DNA from 2 places in the Alteromonas macleodii ATCC 27126 genome. Region 1 is predicted to be linked to the other one. Evidence: predicted binding sites of a transcription regulator. Region 1 holds the regulator's gene; the other holds the start of a gene.
What was found. Region 1 encodes FNR, which switches genes on or off when oxygen is low (the NO sensors DNR and NnrR bind a similar motif). Its sites were predicted from a motif close to TTGATCTAGATCAA; they were not measured.
Positions count from the first base shown of each region.

Region 2: a site for FNR is predicted at 1,873-1,886, ahead of MASE_RS00145 (OmpW family outer membrane protein). Genes of this name have one in related genera too.

Region 1 is NC_018632.1:2,327,158-2,332,136, reverse strand. It holds gene MASE_RS09875 (patatin-like phospholipase family protein) at 1-76, opposite strand, end outside; gene ttcA (tRNA 2-thiocytidine(32) synthetase TtcA) at 77-1,030, opposite strand; gene uspE (universal stress protein UspE) at 1,179-2,102, opposite strand; gene fnr (fumarate/nitrate reduction transcriptional regulator Fnr) at 2,347-3,084, opposite strand; gene MASE_RS09855 (sulfite exporter TauE/SafE family protein) at 3,130-3,789, opposite strand; gene ccoS (cbb3-type cytochrome oxidase assembly protein CcoS) at 3,776-4,006, opposite strand; partial or broken gene MASE_RS09845 (heavy metal translocating P-type ATPase) at 4,008-4,979, opposite strand, start outside.
Region 2 is NC_018632.1:30,577-35,555, forward strand. It holds gene MASE_RS00130 (DNA topoisomerase family protein) at 1-187, shown strand, start outside; gene tsaC (L-threonylcarbamoyladenylate synthase type 1 TsaC) at 232-837, shown strand; gene hemF (oxygen-dependent coproporphyrinogen oxidase) at 834-1,766, shown strand; gene MASE_RS00145 (OmpW family outer membrane protein) at 2,000-2,680, shown strand; gene MASE_RS00150 (group II truncated hemoglobin) at 2,805-3,236, opposite strand; gene aroE (shikimate dehydrogenase) at 3,235-4,074, shown strand; gene MASE_RS00160 (gamma carbonic anhydrase family protein) at 4,071-4,613, opposite strand; gene MASE_RS00165 (UDP-N-acetylglucosamine 2-epimerase) at 4,958-4,979, shown strand, end outside.

The DNA of each region.
Region 1 (4,979 bases):
TTTCTAATGCTTCAATTATGCCAATGTGAGTCCAGCCCCTTGCGGCACCGGCACCTAGCGCAAGTCCGATTTTCATTTACTTAGGTTCCATAATGTTTATTACTTCAATAGTATTATCTTCATCACTGAAGTCCGTACTATTTTCTGTAGTGAAAGAAGGTTCATCGAACCCGATATCACCGTCTTCTACCGGGCCTTCTTGAGTAGCTATAGCTTTAAAATCATAAAGGTTACTGTCGATTAAGTGTGAAGGGGCTACGTTTTGAAGCGCACGGAACATCGACTCTATACGACCTGGGAAGCGACGGTTCCAGTCTTGAAGCATAGCCTTTATGTTTTGGCGCTGTAGGTTTTCTTGTGAGCCACAAAGGTTACACGGAATAATCGGAAATTCAGCGGCTTGAGAATATTTCTCGATGTCTTTTTCTGTGCAGTACGCCAATGGACGAATAACGATGTGTTCACCGTTATCGCTGACTAGCTTTGGCGGCATAGACTTAAGCTTGCCACCATGAAACATATTGAGGAAAAACGTTTCTAGCATGTCGTCGCGGTGATGACCTAATGCAATTTTAGTCGCACCTAACTCTTTTGCCGTGCGGTACAAAATACCACGGCGCAAGCGAGAACAGAGAGAGCATGTTGTCTTTCCCTCTGGAATTTTGTCTTTAACAATAGAGTAGGTGTCTTCTTCTACAATTTTGTAGTCAACGCCAATGCTTTCTAGATATTCAGGCAAGATATGTTCGGGGAAACCAGGCTGCTTTTGGTCAAGATTAACCGCAACGATATCAAAATGAATAGGCGCAATCTTCTTTAAAAACAATAAAATATCTAGCATGGTGTAGCTGTCTTTACCGCCAGATAAACACACCATTACTTTGTCGTTGTTTTCAATCATACCGAAATCGCCAATGGCTTTACCCACATTGCGGCGAAGTCGTTTCTGAAGTTTGTTGAAGTTGTACTTTTGCTTACTTTGCGCAGCATTTAATGGCGACGCGTCAGCACTGTTTGTGCCTAAACTCATAATTAACTAGCTTGGTTTGTTATAAAGCCACCATTATACATTAAAGCGGCTTTTCGAGACCATGCTTGTGAAGTTAAATTTGTTGGTGACATACCGTGTTGGCCGCTAAGTAACGGCAAACACGGGCTATGCGGTACTGATAAAAAGACTACACCGACAACGGCGACACAAATCCATCTGGCTTAATAGCAAGCACATCGCAATTGAGTTCGTCGATCACGTGTTCTGCAGTGTTACCAATTAGGGCCGCTGAAATGCCCACACGGCCAACGGTACCAATAACTACCAGCTCTGCATCCAGTGTTTTTGCCACTTGCGGGATGACCTTTTCCGGAAGGCCTTCTCTTACTACGCATTTGTTCTCAGGAATACCGTACTTTAACGCGTGACTACGCATTTCCTTTAAATGATGATTTTTTACCGCGTCGTGATAGGTATCGGGGTCGAACTCAGGCACTTCTATGGCGATATTAAGTGGTGTAGAAGGGTAACTGTTGACCAAATTTACGCTCCCTTTCAATAAAGAGGCGTAGTCGTTAGCAATGAGGGTGAGCTTATCGTTAAGTGCGGCGTGCTCATCGTCTTCACTGCCTACGTTTACTGCAGCAATAATCTCTCCTCCTTCTGGCCAGTCGTGCTCTTTAACGAGCAATACTGGCCGAGGGCATTTACGCATTAAATGCCAGTCGGTGGGGGTGAAAATAACAGAAGCAAGATCGTCGTGCTTTTTGGTTGCCTTTACCACTAAATCTATCTGATTGTTTAGGGTGTAGTAAATAATCGACTCATACGCACGATTATTCCATTCTACAACGATATCAGTTTCAGTGAATCCTTGTTCTCTTAAGTGGGTGGCAAGCCATTTTGCATGCTCCTTTGTAACTGCATCGCGCATTGACTCGCGCTCATCCGGGCTAAGCATGGTCGTCATATCATAAGATAAGTCGTATACCACCATCATTGCGGTAACTGAAGCGCCTGTTTTTGAAGCGAGTTCATAAGCTCGGCTTAGTGCAGGTTGGTTATCGCGCTCGGCATCTACCACGGCCAGAATTCGTTTACACTCAATCATAACGTCCCCCTAACTACGAAACTTAGTAGCGGCTGTCGAAATCGAAGCTTTCTAATACTAACTATAAACGACATTGGGAAAAACGTAAGTTGTTTTAGATCAAGAATTTTACGAGGCGACCATGAGTGAACCTACCTAATTGAATATGGAGCAACCGGCGTGGCGCTGAAAGGGTAGATAAGTGGCTAACACAGGTTACAAAAAAGCGCGCTTAGTGCGCGCCTTATTTAACACTTAAAAAGGACTAACCGCAGACAACGCTAGGGCCGTTAAGCGCCGCTAGTTTGGTGTTTAGCCTATCGAAATCCAAAATAGTAATAAGCTTGCCGTCTACTTTTATGATGTTGTCTTTTTGAAAACGGCTTAACAGACGACTAATCGTTTCAATCGTTAATCCTAAATAGTTTCCAATTTCGTTGCGCGTCATGGTTAAGTGGAATTCTCTATGGGAAAAGCCACGCTCTTCAAAGCGTTGCGACAGGTGTGAGATGAAATACAGTAAGCGCTCTTCTGCAGTTCGCTTGTTTAAAAGCATGATCATGTCGTGATCTTGTTTTATTTCAGCGCTCATGAAGCTCATGATCTGGTGACGTAGCTTTGGAAATTGCACTGACATTTCGTCGAGGGTCTCGTAGGGAAGCTCACACACCATGGCAGTTTCTAACGCAGAGGTATAGCTTTGGTGCTTGTTCTCTCTTAATGCATCGAAACCGATAATGTCACCAGGAAAGTGGAAGCCGGTAATCTGTTCTTCACCTTCGGTATTAGTCACAAATGATTTGAATGAACCGGTTCTCACTGCAAATAGAGAACGGAATTTATCACCAGTTTGAATCAGCGTGTCACCTTTATGAAGCGGCTTCTTGCGTTCAATAATATCGTCAAGAGACTCGATTTCTGTTTTGTTTAACGCCACCGGTAAACACAGGTGACTGAAACTACAGTTTTGACAGTGAATAGAAAATTGGCTTCCTTTGCTCATAATGCACGCTCTCTAAAAGAATACCCGACAATAATACACCCATTTTTAAACGATTGCGCCATGAATAAGATAAGCTGCATATATTGCCATTATTACTGCAATAATTTGTCTAAAATGGTTATGTTGAAAACTTTGAACAATATATTGGCTACCAGCGCTTGCAGCGAGCAAGGTGGGTAATGTACCCAAACCGAAGAAGAACATAATAGCAGCGCCTTCTAGCGCGTTACCCGCCGCGAGAGACCAGGTAAGTGTGGAATACACCAAACCGCAAGGAAGCCAACCCCAAATAAAACCATAAGGCAACGCACTTAAAGGGGTCTTAAATGGCAAAAAGCGTTTTGAAAGCGGCTGGACTTTGGAAAATAGGCCTTTACCCGCATTTTCCAGCACTGTTAAGCCAGTCCACCACTTACCCAAATAACACGCCAGTAGAAGCAACATGATTCCGCTAAGTAGGGAAAGGGCATAGTTGGCAAGAGGTATATAATCTGCTGCAATTTTTCCAAGTGCCCCGGTTATTGCTCCGGCGATGGTATAGCTCACTATACGTCCCATGTTATAGGCGAGGGTATAGGGTAGTGCTGAAGCGCCTTTAGGCGATACCATCCTTAACGCAGCGACAATTCCACCGCACATTCCCACACAGTGAACTCCGCCGGCTAAGCCGATAAGAAAGGCAGAGAAGTAGTTAATCCCTTCCATGTGGCGCTTGGCTTTTGTCTACTTTACTGTCTTGAAGTTGCTTGCGTTGCTCAGCTAGCTTTTTTTCTTCTGGCGGAAGATCATCGTCAAACAATATGCTATAACCTTGGCGATCTAAATCTTCAAATTGATTGGTTTTCACCGCCCAAAAGAATATCACGATAGCGACGGCAACAATGATGATGGCGATTGGAATTAATACGTAAATAATACTCATGCTATTTGCTCAAAAGTCGCGTTGAGTTTGTGACCACAATGATACTGCTTAACGACATACCAACAACAGCCATCCACGGTGAAAGTAGGCCTGATACGGCGAAAGGTAAGATCAAAACGTTGTAACCTACCGACCAGCCGATATTTTGCCTTATTTTTTGCTTCACTTGATGCGCAGTTCGAATAAGCTCTGGTACAGAAAGCAGTTGATCGCCAAGCAGTATCACATCGGCGGCAGTTTTAGCCACGTCTGTGGCATTACCCACTGCAATCGCCACATCAGCGCTGGCAAGAACTGGAGCGTCGTTAATACCATCCCCCATCATCATCACTTTCGCGCCAGATTGCTGCATAGCTTGAACGGCTTCGTACTTTTGCTCAGGTGTTAGGCCACCTTTAGCGGTCGAAATTGGCAATGGTGCGGTAAGCGCATTAACGTTTTGCTGTGTATCACCACTTAAAACGGCGAGGGTATGGCTTGCAGCTAATATATCGAGAGTTTCTTGCGTATCTTCTCTTAGTGAATCCTTTACTTCATACGCCGCCATAATACGCCCCTTAACCGTGAGAAACACGTTAGCTGAAGGGAACGCTTCAATGAGTTTTAGCTGTGATTCGTGAACGCTGAATGCTGCAGAACCCATAGAAAACAACGTGTCATTGATCTCACCGCTGATACCACCTCCTGGCGTAACGGTAAAATTAGTCACTTTGTGTACCGTGTTATCGATAGCGTCAGCACTGCCGCTAGAGGCAGAAGTCTCGCTTAGGGCTACACCGTCGCTAAAGGCTATACCGTCGCTAAAGGCTTTGGCAATCGGATGTTCAGAGCGTGACTCCAAAGCGCGGGCAATTGATAGCGCACTATTACTATCCACACCGTCAGCGTACCAGGCATTTGAAATAGTAAATTTGCCTTTTGTGAGCGTGCCGGTTTTGTCTAATGCGATGGTGTCAATGTCAGTAATTTGTTC
Region 2 (4,979 bases), 2.3 Mb from region 1:
GCATCTAATCTCGCGTACTAACAAATACGGCAAACAGTTTTTTGCGTGCAACCATTATCCACAATGTCGATATGTGCTAAATTTCACGCCGGTTAATGAAAGCTGCCCAGACTGCGGTTGGGGAGTATTGATAGACAAAAAGGGGCAGTTACAGTGTCCTCAGCCTAGTTGTGGCTTTAAAAAGTAATTATACGAACAACTAAAGAAGAACTATACGTAGAGATTAAAACCATGTCTGATATCCAAAATGGGAACGTAAACACGTTTACCCCCGTTGAGGCTAACTCACCTGAAGTAGACCCTGTTGTTGCCGCATTCCAAGCTGGCAGTTTAATCGTTTATCCAACCGAAGCGGTAATGGGCATCGGATGTGACCCCGACAATGAAGCCGCTGTAAATGCGCTGTTAGAGATAAAACAGCGACCGGTAGAAAAGGGCGTGATCTTGATTGCAGCAAACTACAGTCAGCTACTGCCTTATGTTAACGACAACGCCATTCGCCCTGACAGACGCACCGATATTTTTTCGAGCTGGCCAGGCCCTAATACTTGGCTATTACCTAAGTCGTCATCTGCGCCAGTTTGGTTAACCGGCAAGCATAGTAAAATAGCAGTGCGCGTAACTAATCACCCTGTAGTAGTGGAATTGTGCAACAAGTTAGGTAAACCGTTAGTCTCTACAAGCGCTAACCTGACCGGCCAACCGCCAGCCACCACCACTGAAGAAGCAAAAGCCGTATTCGCTGACTCCGTTTTCTATGTCGAAGGGGAAGTAGGCGGTGCAACTAAACCCAGTACCATTCGCGATGGTGACACAGCAGAGGTAATAAGAGCATGACATCAGCAGAATTACTGGACGGTAAAAATGCCGCTGAAGTAATAGAACAAGTAAAAAGCTATTTACTAGGGCTGCAAGACACCATTTGCCAAACCCTTGAACTTGCCGACGGTAAGGGCCAGTTTGTTGAAGACAGCTGGCAGCGAGAAGAAGGTGGCGGTGGCCGTTCTCGAGTACTAAAAAATGGTGCGGTGATAGAACAAGGCGGCGTTAACTTTTCTCATGTGTTTGGCAGTCAAATGCCTGCCTCAGCAACGGCTAACCGCCCTGAGCTTGCGGGAAGAAACTTTCAAGCAATGGGTGTATCACTCGTTATTCATCCACATAACCCGTATATTCCAACGTCACATGCTAATGTTCGCTTTTTTATTGCAGAAAAAGAGGGCGAAACACCTATCTGGTGGTTTGGCGGCGGCTTCGACTTGACGCCATTTTATCCGTTTAAAGATGACGTTTTACACTGGCATGATACTGCTAAAAAATTATGTAAGCCGTTTGGCGATGATGTCTACCCTAAGTACAAAAAGTGGTGCGACGACTACTTTTACTTAAAGCATCGCAATGAAACTCGCGGAGTGGGCGGTTTATTCTTCGACGACCTGAATGAATGGGGCTTTGAACAGTCATTTGCATTTATGCAGGCTGTTGGTAATGGCTTCATCGATGCTTACGTTCCTATTGTTGAACGTCGTAAGCAAACCGATTTCGGCGAAAGAGAGCGTGATTTCCAACTTTACCGCCGGGGCCGCTACGTTGAGTTTAACCTTGTATTCGACCGAGGCACTTTATTTGGACTGCAAACCGGCGGGCGTACGGAATCAATTCTAATGTCGATGCCGCCGCTCGCGCGCTGGGAGTATTGTTATACACCTGCACCGGGTAGCGCCGAAGCCAAGCTGACAGACTGGTTAAAACCTACTGATTGGTGATTAATTATTAAATAAGGCTCCGCTTAAATCCTTACGCGGACCGCCGATAGCAGCTTTCATCTTTAATGACTAAAAAACGCCGTATTAACGTTAATGCGGCGTTTTTTTGATCTAAATCAAGGTGGAATATCATCTGTGTTTCAGTGAGTTATCAAACTTGCGCTGGATCAATGTTTCTCTTAACCACAGGCGTAAAGTAGCGCCATCTTAGTTAAACACAAAAGAGACACATCATGCGCAAACACTTTTTATCTGCATCTGCACTTTGCCTTACACTTGCTGCACTCTCACCTTTAGCTAGCGCTCACCAGCAGGGCGACTGGATCGTTCGTGGCGGTCTTACGACCGTTGCTCCTGACGAATCTACCTCTAACATCGTCGCGGGTGGAACTGATCTTGGCGTGGCTCTTAATATCGATAACGATACTCAGCTAGGTTTAAATGTAGCGTACTTTATTACTGACAATATTAATATCGAGCTGCTTGCCGCAACGCCGTTTAAGCACGACGTTAATTTTTCTGTAGCTGATCCGTTAGGGACGGGTAATCAGCTTGGTGAAGTCACGCATCTTCCTCCTACGCTTACCGCAAACTACTATTTTAATGATGCCAGCTCTGCGTTTCAGCCATACATTGGTGCAGGTATCAACTATACCTTTATCTTTGATGAAGAGTTTACAGGTGCGAATGAAACAGCTGGCTTAAGCGACCTATCGCTTGATAATTCATTTGGCTTGTCAGCACAGGTGGGAATGGATTACCAAATTGATACCAAATGGCATGTTAATGCATCGGTTCGATTCATTGATATAGATACCGAAGCAACCTTCAAAGTGGGTGATGCTGCTGGAAAGGTAAGTGATATTGAAATAGATCCTTGGGTGTATACCTTATCGGTGGGTTACACATTCTAATTCTTAGTTTCACGCCTTATTAACTATTAGGCTTTCACAATTGCACTACTTTATGCGCCATAAAGAGCGTAGACAGTAACAGGGGAGTTGCGCGTTAAAAGGTTAATCCTTTCAACGCGCTTTTTTATTTTGTATTCACCATGTGATTGGCGAGTTGATCAAGTGCGTCTATCAACTGTTGAGCTAAGGCGATATCTTCAACCGTTTTAAACATGGCTTTTCGCATGCAGTACATCCACTGCGCTTTTAACTCCGGTGTTACGGTATAAGGTAGGTGGCGTGCACGCAGACGCGGGTGGCCATACTGCTGCTGATAATCATCAGGACCACCAAGCCATAAACTTAAATAGAGAAAGAACACGTGGCGAATTCTGTCTAATGGCTGGGGGTGAATAGCTAGCAATTCATTGGCGAGTGGATCGGTTTCCATTATGTCGTAAAACGTATTTGCTAATTCCCGTACTTTCTCCTCTCCACCTATACGTTCATATGGTGTACTCTGCGAAGCACGATTATCGCTTTTCTTCTTTATATTAAATAAGTCTCGTATTCCCATGAAAAAATTCGCTGTATTCGGAAATCCTATTGCACAGAGTTTATCACCAACTATCCATCAAATGTTTGCTGAACAAGTGGGAGAAAAGATTTCTTATGAAAAGATACTTGCGCCAGTAGATGGTTTTGTAGATGCCGCCAACGCGTTTTTAGCTCAGGAAGGCGCGGTAGGTTGTAACGTCACTATGCCTTTTAAGCTTGATGCATTCAACTTGGCAAAGGTAGATGACCAAGCAGCCAAAGATGCACAAGCTGTTAATACGCTAATGAATGGTGACAGCGGTGAAGTGTGGGGATACAACACTGATGGTGTAGGGCTGGTAAACGATCTGCTTAACAGTGGTGTGGAAATTAAGGGTAAGCGCGTGTTGCTTATTGGTGCCGGCGGCGCCGCCCGTGGCGTAATCTCCCCGTTATTAAAAGCAGGGGCCGCCTCTTTAACCATCACCAATAGAACCAAAGCGAAAGCAGAGGAAGTGGCAAGTGCCGCTTCAAACGCTAAAGTGCAGGTGGCTGCGCTTGAAGATATCGCAGATGTTGCGCCTCATATTATTATTAATTCAACAGCCGCCAGTTTAAGCAATGAATTGCCGTGCCGTTTAAATGATGGTGTTTTACAAAATTGTGAAGTGGTGTATGACATGGTTTATAAAAACTCACCCACGCGCTTTATGAGAGATGCGGCCGAACTTGGTGTTAAGACACAAATCGATGGATTAGGGATGCTGGTTGAGCAAGCGGCTGAAGCATTCTACATATGGACACAAAAGCGCCCCGATACTTCAGATATTGTAAAACGTGTCAGGGCTATCGTTGAGCAAGGTGAGAAGCGAAACTAGTTCGCTTCTTCAAGGTACTCATCTTTCAATACAACATAGTTAACGGCAGACTGTTTCAGGAATGCCATTTCAGCGTCGTTGAGTGGTCTTTTCTTTTGCATGGGGTTTCCCACGTAAAGAAATCCGCTTTCTAACCTTTTGTTCGGCGGCACTAATGTACCTGCACCAATAAACACATCGTCTTCAACAACAACACCATCCATTACAATAGCGCCCATGCCAACGAGAATTCGATTACCCAACTGACAGCCGTGCAGCATACACTTATGCCCAACGGTAACGTCCTCACCAATGATAAGAGGGAAGCCGTTGGGGTTCTTCTCAGATTTACGAGTAACGTGTAAAACACTGCCATCTTGAATATTAGAACGGGCGCCAATACGAATTTTGTTCACGTCGCCACGAGCTGCAACCAGCGGCCAAATACTCGCATCATCTTCTAAAACTACATCACCGACGATTCTTGCCGAGCCATCAACATAGACATTCTTTCCTAATGTAGGAGAAACACCTTTAAAACTATCAATCGATTTATGCATTACACACTCATATAAATTGCGCAGAAAGTGAATTACGCAAACTCTAACAGCAATGCCGATGAGTTGGTACTAGTAGGGTGGTTACAGAGCCTACCTGTAATGCTTTAAGCAACAGGTAACTATCTTGGGGTAGCAAAACGCGAAGAGGAGGGTAGTAAATAACAAGGAGAAAAATGATAATGTAGCTTGCTAATAGAATTTATCGAGACGTTGTAATGCCCAAGCGCTATGTATTTTTCACTGCCCTTTCCTATGCGTATCCTATTTATAGACCACTACAAGAGGCCATTAGGGCTAGAGGTGACGAAGTAGCGTGGTTTTTGGAAGGAGAATGTCCCGATCTATTGAAGCCTGATGAAATTCGCC